2 regions of the Natronospira proteinivora genome follow, and region 1 is predicted to be linked to the other one. Evidence: riboswitches for the same ligand, from Rfam matches in the RefSeq annotation. Region 1 holds a riboswitch; the other holds the start of a gene.

Region 1 (8,970 bases):
CCGAGCGTTCCGACACCACACCCACCACCGTCTTACCCCATGCGGGCTGGTAGCCGCCCAGCAAGAGCAGGACGAACACCGCAAAGATCATGGCACGCATGACTTAGCGGTCTCCGTAGCGCAGGCTCAGAAAGACGTTCCGCCCCGGTTGTTGATAGTCGAAATCGTTGAAACTGTCCCGAGCCGTGACATAGTCCTTGTCCAGGGCGTTATTCACCGTCAGGCGTGTGCGCCAGTTCTCGGACAGGGTCCAACCCACGCGCAGATTCAGCAGCCCAAAGCCGGCCAGGCGTTCTTCCCCCTCGGCATCGTTGAAGCGGTGCCCCTGGGCCACCACCGTGCCACCCAACGACCAGTCGCCAATCTCACGATCCACCTCCAGGCGGAAGCTTTGCTTGGCCCGGCGGCGAAGCCGATTTCCGCTTTCACGATTCTCGGGGTCGAGATAACTCCAGCTGCCGTAGATAACCCAGTCGTCCAGATCCAGGCCCGCAGAAATCTCCAGACCTTCCATCCGGGCCTCAGCCACGTTTTCGGGCAAAAATACACCATCCACCAAAACCGACTCGATCAAGTTATCCACCCGGGTGCGATAGGCGACCCCGTCCCAGAACCAACGTTCATAGTGACCCGATATACCAATCTCCACACTTTCGGATTCTTCCGGACCCAGCTCCGGGTTACCAAACCCGGGAAAATAAAGATCATTGAAACTGGGTGCTTTAAAACCCTCGCCCCAGGTCATGCGTAAGCGGTGATGGTCATTCAGGCGATAGCCCACCCCAAAACTGCCGGTGGTGGCAGTACCATAGCTTTCGTTGTCATCATGACGAAGTCCGACTTCCAAGCTCACCGGGTTGAAATCAAGCAATGCCTGGGCAAAGACGGCGATGTTATCCCGGCTATCCTCTGCGTAGTCGGTGGTGGATTCGATCTTGTCGTCTCGATAATCCACCCCCAGCACCCACTCGTGGTTGCCGGTATGAATCCGGTTTTGCCAGGCCACCATCTGGCGGCGGGTATCAAAGCGCGTGGGCTCATCGGCGCCGTCGTCATAGTTATCCGCTTCGTCCCGGCTTTCGCTCAGGCTCAGCTCCACATCCCAGAAGGGGTTGGGCGCCATTTCCAAACTGGTGCCGGCCGCCTGATGGACAAAGTCTGTTTTGCCATCCAGGAACTCGGTACGACCTTGAGAGCGAAGTCCGGTGAACCCCAGGTTTGCCATGGCCCCCAGCTCCTGGGTAACCCGAGCCATGGCAGAGGTATTGTAGTAACCACGGCGTTCTCCCCCTTCTTGCAGTGCAATACCGTCGGTATGGGAATGGCTTGCACCCACACTGAACCGGGTGGTTTCCCCTCCGCCCTGGGCGCCCAGGCCATATTCATGGCTTCCAAAGGAGCCTGTTCCAAGATTGAACCACTGTTCGGTTTCATCACTGCCCTGGGGTGTGAATACCTGCACCACGCCCCCAATGGCATCCGCTCCGTATACACTGCTTCGCGGACCACGTACCACTTCCACACGGTCAATCATTGTGGTGGGCAAAAATTGCCATGAAGCCCCGCCGGTGGTTGCCGACCCCATACGAATTCCATCCACCAACAACAAGCTCTGATCACTGCTGGTACCCCGAATAAAGAGGCTCGTCGCCTTCCCAAAGGCGCCATTGGATATAACATCAATTCCGGGGCGCGCTCTGAGCAGTTCCCCGAACTCCCGAGGCTCCTGACGGCGAATGCTGTCTTGGTCGATGGCCGAAATAGAAGAAAGACTCTCTTCCGCAGAACGTTGGGTCTGGGTCGCGGTAACCACCACCGGGTTTAGCCAAGCCTCCCCGGCCACCATGCCTTCGGCATCCAGGTAGGCCAATTCATCCAGTTCCTGGGGGGCGGATTGCGCCTGACCTGCATGAAGTGAAACCGCAGTCACAAGATAGACGGGCGCTGCACACAGCACCGAAAAATGGAAAAGCTTCATATCGATTGTTCCCTTTGCCGTGCCCACCGCACGGATCTGGCATGAGAAATGTGCATGCGGAAAGGGAGTGTTCGGGCAGTCAGGGACTATAAGCGGTACGCTTTGACCAGCCCGACGTCGCCCTCCGCAACGCGCGGCTGGAGGGGCTTGATGCCTCCTCCTGCAACAGGCCGGTCTACGGGCTGATGAGTGGCATGTCCGTCAGGACAGGCCGAGACGACCGCCTTCCCATGCTCGTTGGCACAGTGGCTAGGGGTGGTCGCCCTGAGTCGCTTGTGGAGGCGACTCGCTCAATCACCGTTGCGGGGGCAGCGTCGGACTGGATCACCGACTTCCCGTTTAATCCCCGACCCGGATGGGTCCTGGGGACACCTGATGCGGCGCAAAAAGTAACAGGACCTGGGAATCAGGTCAAATAGAGCCTTGCTATATAGCCTGGGACAAGGTCAGATTTCTATCTAATCGCCCAATCAATTCGTCCATAGGCACGGGCTGGGAATAGAAATAACCCTGGGCTTCGTCACAGCCCAGCCCCTGAACCAGAAGAGCTTCGCTCTCTGTTTCGATCCCCTCTGCCACTACCCGCATGCCCAGGTTCCGCGCCAACTCAATAATGGAGCGGATAATAGCCTCGGCACTGGGGTTCTCCCCGCCCAGGTCTCTAATAAATGACTGATCAATCTTGAGAATATCGATGGGCAAACGTCGCAGATAATTCAGCGATGAGTAGCCACTCCCAAAATCATCAATGGCAATTCGAACACCGGGGATCACCTGCTTTATCCGATGCAGCTGGGCAATGGCCGCATCAACATCCTGCATCAGAGTGGATTCCGTAATCTCAAGTTCCAGGAGTACACCACCATGGCTGAAATTCTGTTTTAAAATTGAAAGCAGATGATCAAGATGCTCTGAATCATACAAATCCCTGGCCGACAGATTAACAGCAATCCGAATCGAACCCATGAATTCGGCCAGGGGCAGCATTTCCTTTCTGGCTGTTTCCAATACCCAATGATCAATCAGGCAGATCAAATCGGACCGTTCCGCCAGTGGCAGAAACATCCCCGGCATCAACAATCCCCGCTCAGGATGTTGCCAACGAACCAGCGCTTCCATTCCGCATACACGACGACTTCTTAGATCCACCCGGGGTTGAAAATGCAGTAGCAATTGCCCCTCTTGTATGCCCTGAACGAGCTCATGACGCAGATGAAGCATATTACGCGCATGATCCGTCATGCTTTGATCATAGAAAGCAAAACGGTTCTTTCCAGCAGCCTTGGCAGCGTACATAGCCAGGTCTGCGTTGCGCATCAAGGTGTCGTGATTGTGATCATCATCAGGAAAAAGGGAAATCCCGATGCTAGGGTGAGTTACAATCCTTTGTCCCTGGAGGCGAATCGGTCGGCTTACATTATCCAGGGCTCTTTTGGCCAATTCCGCTGCTTCATCTGCATCACGAACCTGGGTTACCAGGACAAACTCATCGCCACCCAGGCGAGCAACCGTATCCGTATCCCTCAGGATCTCCGTCAAACGCTTGGCCACCTGGCATAAAAGTTCATCCCCTGCACTATGGCTCAAGGTGTCGTTAACCAATTTAAAGTCATCCAGATCCAGCAACATAACAGCTAGCCTCAAGGATTCCCGCTGACAACGGCTAATGCCCTGCTCAATCCGGTCTTTCAGAAGCTGTCGATTGGGAAGCTGCGTCAAGGAATCATGGTAGGCCAGGTGTTTGAGCTGACGACCCAGGCCTGCAGCATCCATGGCGTTGGCTAGCAGCTGACCCAATAAGCGGAGATTGTTGCGAATATCCTCATTCCAGTAACGTTTGTCCCGAACGGTATCCAAGCCAAACAACCCGGTTACCATATCTCCACGAACAATGGGGGCGATGATCAGGGACCGAATCCGCTGTCGACGATATTCCTCCCTCTCATGAGCCACTTCATCTGGGAGGTCAAGGATATTCGGCGCATGGGCGACCTGCCGGTTCAGGATGTTTTTCATCAGCCATGGGAAGGCATCAAAGGGCAGCCGCTGCAGATGGTCTATCTCCGGTGCCACGCCGTCATCCGACCATTCATGAGTATTGCTGAAGGTCTTTGCGTCATGATCGATGGTGAATACATAACTGCGGCCGGCCTGGAAAAAGGCCCCAATATCGGCCAAAAGCTGATGAATGACCTGATCAATATCCTCAGGGTCGATATTGACTAGTCGGGAAGAGATATCAAGCAATAATTGATCAAATTCCACCTTATCCTGAAGGTCCATTTCCAGACGTTCCCGATCACTCATATCCCTTACCACGGCAAGGAAAAAAACGTGACCCTCCTGACGCACCGGGGTTACATGGACCTCCACGGGAATCGCCTCACCATCCGCCCGGCGGTGCCTCGTTCGAAACACCTGACTGGCGCAACAGTTCCTCGACAAGGAGGAAAGCATTTCTTGGATATCATCCGGACGTCTGAACGGGTTCAAGTCCATGATCGTCATCCGGCACAACTCAGTCTGTTCATACCCAGTCTGGCGAGTGGCTGCTTGGTTGGCTTCCAGGATCTGACCATCAATGTCGTGGACATAGACCGCATCCGGAACACTGGCAATCAATGTCCGGTAAAATCCATCCTCGAAATCCGATAGCCGGTTCATTGATCCACGCTTTGTCACCTATTCTCTTCCATCATTTAATCCTAGCAGACTGTCCCGGACGCACCATGCAATTCACGAAGGCAAGACTGAATCGAGCGCCCGGGCCGCCCTGAGCATCCGGGCCTCACCGCCGGGCAAGCCAAAACGCAGCCACGGTGCCTCATCGAAGGCGCGAACCAATACCCCCTGCTGCCTTAATGCCGCCTCCACATGCCGGGGATCATCATGACGCACGGTCTGGAAAAGCGCCGTTCCCCCAACCGGATGAAACCCCTTTTCCATCAAAAGGCTCACCAGGGCCCGGGATTCATCCTGGAGCCGTTTTTTCTGCATCACCTGCCAGGTTTTATCCGTCAAGGCCTGTCTCATCAGCCAGCGGGCCGGACCACTCACTGCCCAGGGCCCGATGGCCTGGGCAAGCGCCTGGCAAAGCGACGGCGGGCCTGCCATGAAGCCACCCCGGAGCCCCGCCAGACCGAAGAACTTTCCCACGGAACGAAGGACAATTAAGCCTTCCCGGCCTGTCTGGGAGATCAGACTCTCGGCGTCACTGGCCTCCACGAAGGCTTCATCAACGATGAGCCAGCCACCCCGAACCTGGAGTTGTTCCCACCAAGCCAGCAAGGTCTCCACCGGGACGATTTCACCACTGGGGTTATTAGGGTGAATCCAGACGAGTACGTCCAGCTCCGGCAAGGCCTGAGGGACTTCCTCACGGCTCAGATCCACTACTTGATGCCCCGCCTGCTGCCAACAATGGGCATGCTCGCGATAGCCTGGCATGGGCACCCCGACTCGGGAAAAGGGACGAAGTTCAGGCAGTCGCATGATGGCCTGCTGACTACCCGCCAGTGCCTGGAGGCCGGCCGCATCCGGCACCCCCAGACAATGACGGGCCTGGTCTTCCAGGCCGTCATCATCCTCCGGCAAACGGCGCCAGACGGAATCAGGAATGGGCGGTGGTGGCCAACTCCAGGGGCTGATTCCTGTGGATAGATCCAACCACTGGTCTTCGGGAATACCGATGGCTCGGGCCGCCGCCTTTATGCGCCCACCATGCTCCAGTGCCATAACGCTGCTCCACCAAAAGCCAGGGCCAGAATGATCATCAAGGCACGGTCCAATAACCTCAACGCTCTGAGAGCGGAATCGGTTGACACCGACGGACCATTAACGGCCCAAACCCCCAAACGCGGTCGATCCTGCCATTGACCATGGTACGGCGTCGGCCCGCCCAGACCGAGTTTCAACGCACCGGCGCCACTGGCCATGACCGGCCCGGCATTGGGACTGTCCCATTGAGCAGCCTGGGTACGCCAGCAACCCAGGGCCGGTCGTATTTTCCCCGACACGGTATAGGCCAGGGCCGTCAGTCGGGCCGGCCAGTAAGCCAGGGCATCATCCAGCTTGGCGACGAAGCGACCGAAGCCCCTGAATCGTGGATTCCGATACCCCCACATGGCATCCAGGGTATTCACTAGGCGATGTAAAATCACGCCAGGAATACCGGCCAACAGGAACCAGAACAGGGAGGCGACCACCGCATCGGAGCCATTCTCCAGAACCGATTCAGTGGCAGCCCGGGAGATACCGTTCTCATCCAGCGCTGCCACGTCCCGACTGACCATCCGGGCGAGCGCATCCCGGGCCACATCCAGCTCTCCGGCCTGCAATGGAAGGACCACCGCCCGGGCATGATCACGAAGGCTGCGACGGCCCAGGGCGAAATAGAGCACGATGAGTTCAACGACCCAAAGTACCGGCCCGACCAGCCAATGGCTGACCCACAAGGCCAGCAAGGTGGGCGGCAATACCAGAACAAGAACGGCCAGGGCGCCCCGCCCAATCTGGCCCTGAGCGTTGGAATCAGTCCGTGCCGACGGATTCACAAGGCGTTCCAGCCTGCCTGCCAGCCAACCAAAGGCCACCAGAGGATGTGCCTTGCGAGGCTCGCCGAGATAATGATCCACCACCAAGGCCAACACGCAAAGCAGAACGGCCATCAACATGCCGGTGGCCCCTGCCCCTTGAGCGTTATGGCTAAGCCCGCCACGCTCATCCAGACATGGTCACAACGAGCTGCCAACGACTGATTCAAGGAGCCCAGGGCATCGGCAAAACGACGACTGAGGGGGTCCATGCCCACCAGCCCCCAACCCACCTCATTGCTGACAATGACCACTGAACCGGCATAAACAGACAAGGCATCCAGAAAGGCTTCCTCCTCCCTCAAGCACCGGGACTCGCCGGCATGGAGCAGATTGCTGACCCACAGACTCATGCAATCAATGAGCAGTATCTGCCCGGGCGCATCCTGCGACTTCAGCACCTGTGCCAATGCAAGGGGCTCTTCAATCAGTCCCCAGTGCCCGGGGCGTCGGAACTGATGACGATGAATCCGATCCGCCATCTCCCCATCCCGGGCTTCGGCCGTTGCCACATAATGCACCTGGGCTGGGGCATGGGATATCTCGCTCTGCAATCGCTCCGTGGCGCGCTCGGCGAGCGCACTCTTTCCCGAACGGACGCCGCCCAGGATGAGATAGCGGGAACCGCCGCCAGATGCAGCCCCCCTGATCTTCTGGCTCATGGCTGTCTCCAGAACAAGCGTGAATCGCTTAGCCGCTGCGGCTCAGCGAAGTTCAATGGCTCCTCAAAGGCAGTTGTCAGATCTGCACCCTTGGCATCAGCCTTCAGCACCCGAATCGGCCCGCCATGGCTGATTATCAGCAGCGGACCGACGCGATCCCGATAAGCGGTGAAGCTCTGGCGAACCCGCCGGGCCAGGGCTCGAAAACTCTCTCCCCCCGGTGGGGCGCGGTTGATGAAATCATCCCCCCAGGCCCGCGCTTCGGGGCCATCAATGGCCTGCCAGCTCTGACCTTCCCAGCGGCCGAAATTCAATTCCATCAAGCCCGGGTCCAGTGTCAGGGCGAGATCAAGCCGCTCCGATAACCATTCAGCAGGACGGCGGCATCGGTGCAGCGGGCTGCTGATAATGGCCCGGCATTGTTGAAGCAGCGGCAGATGAGCCTCAAGGCTTGCTTCCCAGTCCGGCGCCAGGGGAATATCCAGCTGGCCGTAACATCGACCCTCGGCCACCAGAGGCCGGGGATGTCGCATCACCACAATATCCGGGTTCATGCCGCATCGCCCAAAGTGAGAAAGACCAACAATGTGATGAGAATTAAAAGCTCTGACAGTTGCTGTAAGGCGCCAAGGGTATCGCCTGTATAGCCACCGAAACGAGCTTGGCACAGCTGACTGAAGCCAGCAGTCAGCAGAAACAGCAGCAGCAGAACCATCAGTGCCTGATGCCAGGGGAAGAAGAAGAACAAGGGCACAAGGGCCGCGGGGGCCGCAATCAACCATCCCGCCCGGGGTACGGCCTCGGCGACGGCTCTGGCCCGGCTGGCAGACTGGCTGACATAGTCCTGCCGGGCAATGACCCATACCGAGGGCAGGCGACTCAGGGGCTGAGCCACCAGGATCATGATCGCTGCCTCGGGCATCACCGCCACACTGCTAAGCGAGAGATACTTACCCCCCAGCACAAAGAGCAATGTCAGAAGACCGAAGACGCCCAGACGGGCATCTTTCATGGCGGCCAGCGCCTGGTCTCTATCCGCCACCGGCCCGAACCCATCCCCAGTGTCGGCCAGGCCATCCTCATGGAAGGCACCTGTTATCAAGACACCGGCCAGCATGGCCAGTAATACCGCCAGGGCCGATGGCAAGAACCACTGGACTGATAACAGCACCGTGACCATGGCAGCGGCACTCAACCAGCCAACAAAGGGAAACCAGGCCGCCGCGCGACTCAGGCCCGCGCCGGAATAGACCACCAGGCCCGCCACTGGCAGGCGGGTGAAATAACTGACCGCGAGAAGGAAATCATTGCTTGGTCGCATCATGCCTGGCTTGTATCGGGATCGGTCTCGGCACGGGTCAGAACCGACTCGATGGTGTCCATCTCTGCGTGGCAGGCGGCGGCATTTTGAATCAGTGGCACGGCCATGGCGGCACCACTGCCCTCCCCCAGCGCCAGAGAAAGATCTAGCAGGGGCCGCGCACCCAGTTCATCCAGCAACAAACGGTGCCCCGGTTCCGTGGATTCATGACAAAAAAGGCAATAATCACGAAGGCCTGGCACCATGCGACAGGCGAGTGCGACTGCAGCCGTGGCAATAAAACCATCCACCAGCACGGCCCGACCATCACTGGCAGCACCCAAAGCAGCCCCAGCCATCATGGCAATTTCAAAGCCACCAAAACGGGCCAGGATCTCCATGGGCGCTTTGGGTAGCGGGGCCCGCTTGATCGATTGC
Region 2 (8,970 bases), 540 kb from region 1:
AAGATGGCTGACCTGCGTGAATCCGGGGGCATCGAGCAGGATGCCGACGTGATTGTGTTTATCTACCGGGATGAGGTCTATAACCCGGACACCCCGCACAAGGGCATGGCCGAGTTGATTATCGAGAAGCAGCGTAACGGACCCACAGGCAAGGTGATCACTACCTTCCTGGGCAGCTTTACCCGCTTCGAAAATTACATCAGTGAAGACGAGTTCATGGAGTAATCCTTGACGCGTGCGACCCGTGCCCGAATCAACACCGATGCCCTGCGTCACAATCTGACCCGGGCCCGTGAAATCGCCCCGGGTACGCGGATCATGGCCTGTGTGAAGGCCAATGGCTATGGACACGGTTTGGTAGAGGCGGCTCGGGCCTTTCGGGGGGCGGATGCCTTTGCCGTGGCCTGCCTGGAAGAAGCCCTGGAAATTCGTTCAGCCGGTCTGGGACATCCGGTGGTGCTATTGGAAGGCATTCATCGTCAGCGGGAAGTGGAGCTGGTTCGCGAGAATGGCTTTGAGTTGGTGCTGCACGATCATGCCCAGCTGGACGTGCTGGAAGCCTCCGGCCTGCCCCAGAAGCTCTGGCTCAAGATCGACACCGGCATGCATCGCCTGGGTTTTCCCCCCGAGCAGGCAGAAGCCGTTCTGGCCCGGATACAGCGGGGCAATCTGGCCGAAGGCCCCCTGCGCTACATGACCCATCTGGCCTCCGCCGATGAACTCCAAGGCACGCCCGATACCGGCGAGCAGATTCGCCAATTCAAGGCATTGACCCGGGATTGGCCGGGTGAACGTTCCATCGCCAATTCCGCGGGTGTTATCGACTGGCCGGAATCCCATGAACAATGGATTCGCCCGGGTATCATGCTCTACGGCGTTACCCCCTTTAGCGATCGTCATGGCCGGGATGTAGGTCTGCTGCCGGCCATGACAGTCAGCACCGAACTGATCGCCATCAAATCGGTGGAAAAGGGCGGTCGTGTGGGATATGGCGGCGGCTGGTCGGCCGCCCATGACATGCCTCTGGGGATTGCGGCCATTGGCTACGGCGATGGCTATCCCTGGCATGTGGCGAATGGCACGCCGGTATTGATCAATGGTCGGCCGAGCCGGGTGGTGGGCAGGGTATCCATGGACATGATCACCGTTGATCTCAGCGATCATCCCCAGGCTCGGGTGGGGGATGAAGTGATTCTATGGGGGGAAAGCGAAGGCGGTGAGGCCCGGCTACCGGTGGAAACGGTGGCCCGCCATGCGGGCACCATTCCCTATGAGTTGCTTTGCGGGGTGACCCGGCGGGTCAAGTTCGATGTGGACTAGGCCTCGCCAGCCCGCCGCCTGCTAGACCGGGTTCTGCCGGAAGGCCAGGCGGACACCGGCCACTTCCAGTTCATCGCCATCGTTCAGCCGCACCGATGCGGGGCCATTCTCGCGCCCGTTGATTCGAGGACTGCCGCCGGCCACCGGCACCAGATAGAAACCGTCCCGGCGCCGGGTTACCGCAGCCACCTGCTTGCCCCGCACGCCTACCGTGGTGATGGCTTCTTCCAGCACCAGAGCCTCACCGGCATTGTTGCCGTTGAGTACCTCGATGCGACTTTCCTTCCCATCATCAATGGGGTCATCGGCCACTTCCGCCATGACCTGATCCACATCGGATCGGGAATCCTTAATATCATCCAGGTGGAGAATCATGGTGTCCTGAAAGCTGGGAGGGGCGCTGGGCCCGCTGAAGCGGACCTGGAAGGGGCCGATGTGAAAGGCATCGCCGTTCCGAAGGCCCACCCGGCGGATGCGACGATCCCCCAGGTAGGTGCCATTGGTGCTTTCAAGATCCTCCACACAGAAGTGATCATCCCGAATGACCACCCGGGCGTGGTGACCGCTAACCGTGGATTCATCCAGGTGAATATCGTTATCTTTCTGGCGACCGAGGGTTGCCCGTTTTTTGATTTCGAATTCGCTGTAGAGCTTGCCTCGATAGAAAACACTCAGCTTTGCCATTCTGTTCTCCCTGGGGTGTTCGGTACGAATAGGTCCTGCTTGTCGATCATGGCTGGGCCCGTTTGGATTTGAGCCACTCTCCCAGTTGCCTGGCCAGCTGTAACAAGGGAGAGCGGTCCAGGCCTTCCAGCGTCTGGCCGGCCTGGACCAGGATGACCGAGATATTGTCCCGTCCGCCCAGCTCGTTGGCGCGCTTGATCAGCTGATCGGCCCGTTCCTGCAGATCACCCCCGGCATTTTCCAGGGTGTATCGAATGCTGTGGTCATCCACCATGTCGGTGAGGCCATCCGAGCAGAGCAGGAAAATATCCCCATCCGCCACGGTTTCCTCACAAATGCTGGCTTCCACCTGCGGGCCGACACCCAGCGCACGCGTGATCACATGCCGGTTATTGGCCTGGCGGGCTTCCAGGCGGGTGTAATAGCCACGGTCCAGCAGTTCCTGGTTCAGGGAATGGTCGGTGGTGAGTTGCTTGAGCCGTCCCCGGCGCAAGCGATAGACCCGGGAATCCCCCACATGGGCCAGGGTGACGCGCCGGCCCCGGAAAAGGCAGATGGCCACCGTGGTGCCCATGCCCTGGCGGTCGGGATCTTCCTGGGCCTTTTCCAGAATGATGCGGTTGGCCTTGGCCACGGCCTCCTGTAATACCCGGTCGCCGCGTTCCATGGGGCTGGCATTACGGACAACCTGCAGGACGGTTTCCACGGCCAGTCGGCTGGCCACTTCCCCGGCGCTGTAGCCGCCCATGCCATCGGCCAGCACCATCAGGCCGGCTTCCGGGGCCATTTCAATGGCATCCTCATTGTGCGGACGCTTGCGGCCGGTGTCCGTGCGGCCGGCTGCAGCCAACTGTCCCTCGGCAGCCATACGATCCCCTGTCCGCAGTCTCTCCCCGGCCCATTATTGCAAAGGGCCGCTGCCGAGCCTGCCTGAACCACCCGGAGGGGGGTCCCCCCGAACCTCAATGGACCTGAGTATACCGGCAACACCGGGTGGCGCGGCAAGCACCCGCTTGGGCAATGATAAGATGCTTCACCGCAAACCATGATTCATTTGGATTCAATCAGGGATTGAGCTATGGCCAAGGCAAAGACCGTTTATGAATGTGAGGCCTGTGGTGCCCAGGCACCCAAGTGGTCCGGGCAGTGCATGGATTGCGGTGCCTGGAATACCTTGGTGGAGAGCCGCATCGGGGCCACGCCTCCCAAGGTCGGGGGCGGAAGCGCCGGCGGTCGCAACCGGGGCCAGTACGCCGGATCATCGGGTGTGGTGGTGAGCCTCAATGAGGTGCAAAGCAAGGAAGCCCCCCGGACCTCCACCGGCGTGGGCGAGCTGGACCGGGTGCTCGGCGGCGGTTTGGTCTCCGGTTCGGCCGTACTGATCGGCGGTGATCCGGGCATCGGGAAATCCACGCTGTTGCTCCAGGCCTGTGCCCGGCTGTCCGAAAACCGGGGCGTGTTGTATGTCACCGGGGAGGAGTCCCTGGAGCAGGTTCGTATTCGGGCCGAGCGGCTGGCCGTAGGGGAATTCCCTCTGCGCCTGGCCGCGGAGACCTGCGTGGAGCAGATCATTGCCACCGCCGAGGTGGAAAAACCCCGGGTCCTGGTGGTGGATTCCATCCAGACCATCTTTTCCGAGGGGGTGCAGTCGGCCCCCGGGGCCGTGGGCCAGTTGCGTGAATCCGCCTCCCAGCTGGTGCGTTTTGCCAAGCAGACCGGCACCGCCGTCTTTCTGGTGGGCCATGTCACCAAGGAAGGCCAGATTGCCGGGCCCCGGGTCCTGGAGCATATGGTGGATACGGTGCTGTACTTCGAAAACGACGCCGGCAGTCGTTATCGGGTAATCCGGGCGGTGAAAAACCGCTTTGGCGCCGTTAACGAGCTAGGAGTATTCGCCATGGACGAGGCCGGCCTGAAGGAAGTTCGCAACCCTTCGGCCATCTTTCTTTCGGGCCACCAGAGCGATGTCAGCGGTTCGGCGGTTATGGTGGCCCGGGAAGGCAGCCGGCCCCTGCTGGTGGAAGTCCAGGCCCTGGTGGACAGCTCCCAGACCCATAATCCTCGCCGGGTGGCGGTGGGCCTGGATCAGAACCGCCTCTCCATGCTGCTGGCGGTGATGCATCGCCATGGCGGTATTGCCATGGGGGATCAGGACGTCTTCATCAATGTGGTGGGGGGGCTGAAAGTGGAAGAAACCGCCGCCGACCTGCCCCTGCTGCTGGCCGCCTTGTCCAGTTTCCGGGACAAGCCCTTGCCCAAGGGTATGGTGGTGTTCGGCGAGATTGGCCTGTCCGGCGAGGTGCGGCCGGTCTACAACGGTGAAGAACGCTTGTATGAGGCGGCCAAGCACGGGTTCAAGCTGGCCATCGTCCCGCGCGCCAATGCCCCCCGCAAGAGCCCCGACGGCATGAAGATCATCCCCGTCCGGCGTCTGGGGGATGCCATCGACGCCATCCTTCGAGATGCCGAATAGATCTTTGACGATTACCCTCCAGAAAGGTAGATTAGCCACCGCTTCGGAAAGCGCCACTTTTGGGTGGTGCAGGGAACCCGGTGAGAATCCGGGACTGACGCGCAGCGGTATTGGGGAACGAGGATCACAGGGGGCGACCCCAGGCACTGTCCCGCACGGGATGGGAAGCCGTGATCCAAGGTCCATGTGACGATCCGTCACACTCGCCCCTAAGTCCGAATACCTGCCGAAGCGCGGCCGATTGATCGGCCGCTGACCGAGCCTTCGCGTCTAAGGTGTTCGGATCCAAGGTATCTTCCTCTGCCCCCCTGGGCGCAATAACCTTGTATCCCCGATAACGCTTCGTGAGGGCTCCATCACTTACCTGTAGTGAATGGAGACCTGAATGTTTAGATTACGACCTGCCGTTTTTTGTCTTGTTTGCCTTCCCCTTTTGGCCAGTGCCAGCGATCACGGCCTGAACCTGGACACCGTGGTGGTCCATGGTTCGTCTTTGGAAGAAACCTTGCCGACGGATCTTTCCCGCTATGGCGCCGAGTTGTGGATTCTCGACCGGGAGGTGTTGGATCGTAGCGGCGTCAGTGATGTGGGTCAGGCCTTGCAGGGCAGTGTGCCGGGTCTGTTCGTCTCTCCCCGGGCCGGGCGCGGGGATTATGCCTCTGTCTCTCTGCAGGGCTCTCGCAGTGAGGACGTGCTTTGGTTGGTGGATGGGGTTCGGATCAACAACCGTCTGTTTGGTGACACCTCTCCCCTGGACTCCATCAGCACCCACATGATCGAGCGCATTGAGGTGCTGAAAGGCGGGCAGGGCCTGTTTTATGGGACCCAGGCGGTGGCCGGCGTGGTAAATATTGTCCTGCGCAAACCCGGCCCCGAATCCGGCGGCAGTATGAGCGGGGCTGTGGGCTCCTTGGGGGATCGCCGCCTGGGCGGCCATGTTCGCGGCAGCGATGCCCTGGGGCATTGGATTGTTTTCGCCGAGCAGGATCAGTCAGAAGGCTATCAACCTTACCGGGATGAAGCCTACCAGGAGAACGCCCGGCGCCTGCCCCGGGGCTTTAACCGGACTTCCTACGGTGGCCGCTATCATCTGCCGCTGGGCCAGGACCAATCCTTGAATTTGCTCTTTCTGAGAAACGACGTGCGGGCGGACTTTCCCCGGCCCGTGGCCAATTTCGAAAGCTTCAATGACCGCTCCGAGCACATCCTGTCGTTGAAATGGGATCAGCAGTTGAGCGAGCGAACGGGCTATTTCCTCAAGGCTTATTGGCATGAATGGTGGACGGACTACACCCGACTGTCCCTCGACCAGGACGGCCAGGTGGATGTGATCAATGATCGGGATCCCTGGGGCTTTGATGACCAGGGCATCAACCTGACCGCCCGTCATATCACCGAGTCCGGCTCAGAACTGCTGGGTGGATTGGATTACCAGCGCTACCAGGGGGAGGACTTTGTACTGCGTATTGACGGCAAGGCTGAAGCCGTCGCGGCCGCCTTTGTCCAGTACCGGCCGCGATTGAGCTTTTCCCCGGACAGCCGATTGGCAGTGGGGGCGCGTTTCAACCGCTCTGATTTCGGTGGTGATCAGTCGATCTGGAACCTCAGCTTTGCCCAGCCCCTGCCCGGGCACTTGGAATTGACCGCCGGTGCCGGCAGCAACTTCCGTTTGCCTTCCGCCTTTGAGCTATTCGTGGTTGATGAAGATTTTCCCGCCGGCAACGAGGACCTGTCGCCGGAGGAAAGCCTGAATTTCAATCTCGCAGTCAGCGGGCCCTTGGGCCTGAATGCTCAATGGCAAGTCGGTGGTTTTTATCGGGAAATCCAGGACCTGATCTCGGTGGCCGACGGCATGTATATCAATAGCGAGCGATCGGTCCGGGTTCGCGGTGGTGAGGCCACCCTGACGGTGGGTGGGCAAACAGGCTGGTCGGGGGATTTAAACCTCACCTGGGCCGATGCCCGGGAGAAAGGACAATCCCAGCAGATTGACGGCATTCCGGAATGGTTTATCAATGCCCGTGTTGCCTGGAATGCGCCGCAATATGGTTGGCAGTTACAGGCCCGCCACACAGGTTCCAACACCAGCACCCTGGCGGATTTCGGTCCCCAGCAATACGGTGATTTCACGGTTCTGGATGCCAGTGCTTGGCGTGCCTTTGGTGCTCATGGCGAGCATCGGCTTACGGTTCGCCTGGAGAATCTGCTGGATCACCGCTATGCCTCGGGGGTGAGTCAGGCGATGACGCCAGACGGCGGGCCCTTTCAATACGAGACCCTGGGCCCACCCCGTAATCTTCAGCTGGCCTATGGCCGGCGGTTCTGATGGCCGGCTCGCTGAAAAAACAGCTGCTGCGATGGCTGATGCCCCTGCATCGCTATCTCGGTTTGGGGCTGAGCCTGCTCATGCTGCTGTGGTTTATCTCCGGCATCGTCATGATGTTCCATGGTTATCCCCGAATGGCGGACAGTGAACGCTTATCCGCCTTGTCGACAATGGAAACGGAGAAACTGGCGGTCCCAGTGGAAGCAGCGGCATCCCGTCTGGGGCTGGAGGCGATCGATGGTGTTCGCCTCAATCAACCCTGGGATCGCCCCAAGCTGCATGTCCTCAGTGAGCACGGTTGGCAGAGTCTCTATGCCGATTCCGGCGAGGTAGTCCCTCCACTGGACCGGGTCACCCTCGAATCCCGCCTGGATGAAGAAACGGCCTGGGTGGTCCGGGCGATTGATCGTCTGGAACGCCCCGATCAGTGGACTCTTTCCGCTGGCTTCGATGCCTTTCGTCCCCTGTGGCGGGTCAGCTTGGCGGATTCGGTGTCCACCACACTCTATTTCTCGGAAGCCACCGGGGAGCGGGTCCATCAGACCACCGGATCAGAGCGTGGCTGGGCCTATGCCGGTGCCATTGTTCACTGGATTTACCCCACGCGACTGCGGGAGATGAGTGGTTTTTGGCGGCAGCTGGTGATGTGGCTGGCCGGCCTGGGACTGCTTGCTTGCCTGAGTGGCCTGATCCTCGGACTGATGATGCTGAAACGCCGGCGCCGTAAGGGCATGAGCCCTTACCGGGGTTGGATGCAATGGCACCATTACCTGGGGCTGGCCTTTGGTGTTTTGGTGGCCACCTGGCTGCTCAGTGGCTTGCTCTCCCTGGACCCTTTCCGATGGGCCTCCGCGGATCGTGCGCCAGTCTCCATGGATGTCACCATGGGCGCGCCCATGAGTGGATCACTGGGGCAGTGGCTGGCCATTGAACCAGCGGGCGTTCCAGAGCGGCACGCATCCTCAACACGGGAGGTCAAGCTATGGCAGTTTATGGGCCGGCCGTATCTTCTCCTAAGCAATGAAAGCGGTGAGCGTGAATTGTGGTCGGCTTCCGAAAGCCCCTCTGAGATGTTTTTGTCTCGGCAGCAGATCAGAGAGGCGGCTGATGGTTTGCCGGGCATGAGTCTGCAGGGGTTTCATCGGCAAGCGGATTATGATCATTACTATTATCCTGGCCGTGCCGCGCGGGTCAGAGGGGAAAAGCCACCCTTGCCGGTTTATCGGGCCGAGTATGACAATGGGGTTCATCTCTACATTTTCCCCAAGACCGGCGAAGTCTTGCGCCAGTCCACCCCCCGCCGTCGCTTGAATCGCTGGCTGTACAACGGCCTGCATAGCCTGGACTTTCCGGTGCTTAATCCCGGGAGTATGGGCTGGTACGCATTGGTGGTTGTGTTGATGAGTGGTGGGGCCTTGTTTTCCTTGACCGGTGTCTGGTTCACGGTTCGTTACTTTAAACGCAAATAACGCAAACAAGGGGAATTTCATGACATCCCATGCCTTCAGTGAAGCCGAGCGGGCTGCGGTTTATCGCGTCATTGCCGAGCGACGGGATATGCGTCATTTCCTCCCGGATCCGGTATCGGAGGATTGTCTGGCCCGGGTGCTTTCAGCCGCCCACCAGGCCCCCAGTGTGGGCTTGATGCAGCCCTGGCGCTTCATCCGGGTGACGGACCGTGCTGTGCGGGAAGGCATCGGCGGGGTGGTGGAGGCCGAACGGCAACGCACGGCCGAGGCCTTGGGGGAGGACGGCAGTGCATTCATGCGTCTTAAAGTGGAAGGGATTCAGGAGTGCGGAGAGTTACTGGTGGTGGTATTGCCCGACAAGCGTGAGCAGCATGTCTTTGGACGGCGGACCATGCCGGAGATGGATCTGGCCTCCGCCGCCTGCGCCATTCAAAACCTTTGGCTGGCGGCCCGGGCGGAAGGTCTGGGCATGGGCTGGGTGTCGCTCTTCGAGCCCGATGCATTGGCCCGCTTGTTGGCCTTGCCGGCGGGGGCCAGTCCCATTGCCGTTCTCTGCCTGGGCCATGTAGAGGCCTTTTATGAACGACCCATGCTGGAGCAGGAAGGCTGGACACGTGCCGAGGCCTTGGAGCACTTCCTGATGGGAAACCGTTGGGATGAGAGCAAGTCCTTTTGATCATCCCCATGCCAGGGACGCA

The links. Region 1 has a riboswitch for cobalamin ahead of J2T60_RS04040 (TonB-dependent receptor domain-containing protein). Riboswitches for the same ligand answer to the same signal wherever they lie in the genome.
Region 2: it holds a riboswitch for cobalamin, as region 1 does, so the genes downstream of both, J2T60_RS01445 (TonB-dependent receptor plug domain-containing protein) here and J2T60_RS04040 (TonB-dependent receptor domain-containing protein) in region 1, are expected to answer to the same signal.

Annotation. Positions count from the first base shown of each region.
Region 1 is NZ_JALJYF010000001.1:846,137-855,106, reverse strand. It holds gene J2T60_RS04045 (cobaltochelatase subunit CobN) at 1-100, opposite strand, end outside; gene J2T60_RS04040 (TonB-dependent receptor domain-containing protein) at 104-1,978, opposite strand; cobalamin riboswitch at 2,130-2,369, opposite strand; gene J2T60_RS04035 (sensor domain-containing protein) at 2,405-4,642, opposite strand; gene cobD (threonine-phosphate decarboxylase CobD) at 4,715-5,713, opposite strand; gene cbiB (adenosylcobinamide-phosphate synthase CbiB) at 5,686-6,648, opposite strand; gene cobU (bifunctional adenosylcobinamide kinase/adenosylcobinamide-phosphate guanylyltransferase) at 6,645-7,232, opposite strand; gene cobC (alpha-ribazole phosphatase family protein) at 7,229-7,786, opposite strand; gene J2T60_RS04010 (adenosylcobinamide-GDP ribazoletransferase) at 7,783-8,556, opposite strand; gene cobT (nicotinate-nucleotide--dimethylbenzimidazole phosphoribosyltransferase) at 8,553-8,970, opposite strand, start outside.
Region 2 is NZ_JALJYF010000001.1:305,651-314,620, forward strand. It holds gene dnaB (replicative DNA helicase) at 1-225, shown strand, start outside; gene alr (alanine racemase) at 229-1,320, shown strand; gene J2T60_RS01430 (FHA domain-containing protein) at 1,342-2,004, opposite strand; gene J2T60_RS01435 (Stp1/IreP family PP2C-type Ser/Thr phosphatase) at 2,051-2,872, opposite strand; gene radA (DNA repair protein RadA) at 3,083-4,477, shown strand; cobalamin riboswitch at 4,505-4,722, shown strand; gene J2T60_RS01445 (TonB-dependent receptor plug domain-containing protein) at 4,863-6,803, shown strand; gene J2T60_RS01450 (PepSY domain-containing protein) at 6,803-8,272, shown strand; gene bluB (5,6-dimethylbenzimidazole synthase) at 8,292-8,948, shown strand.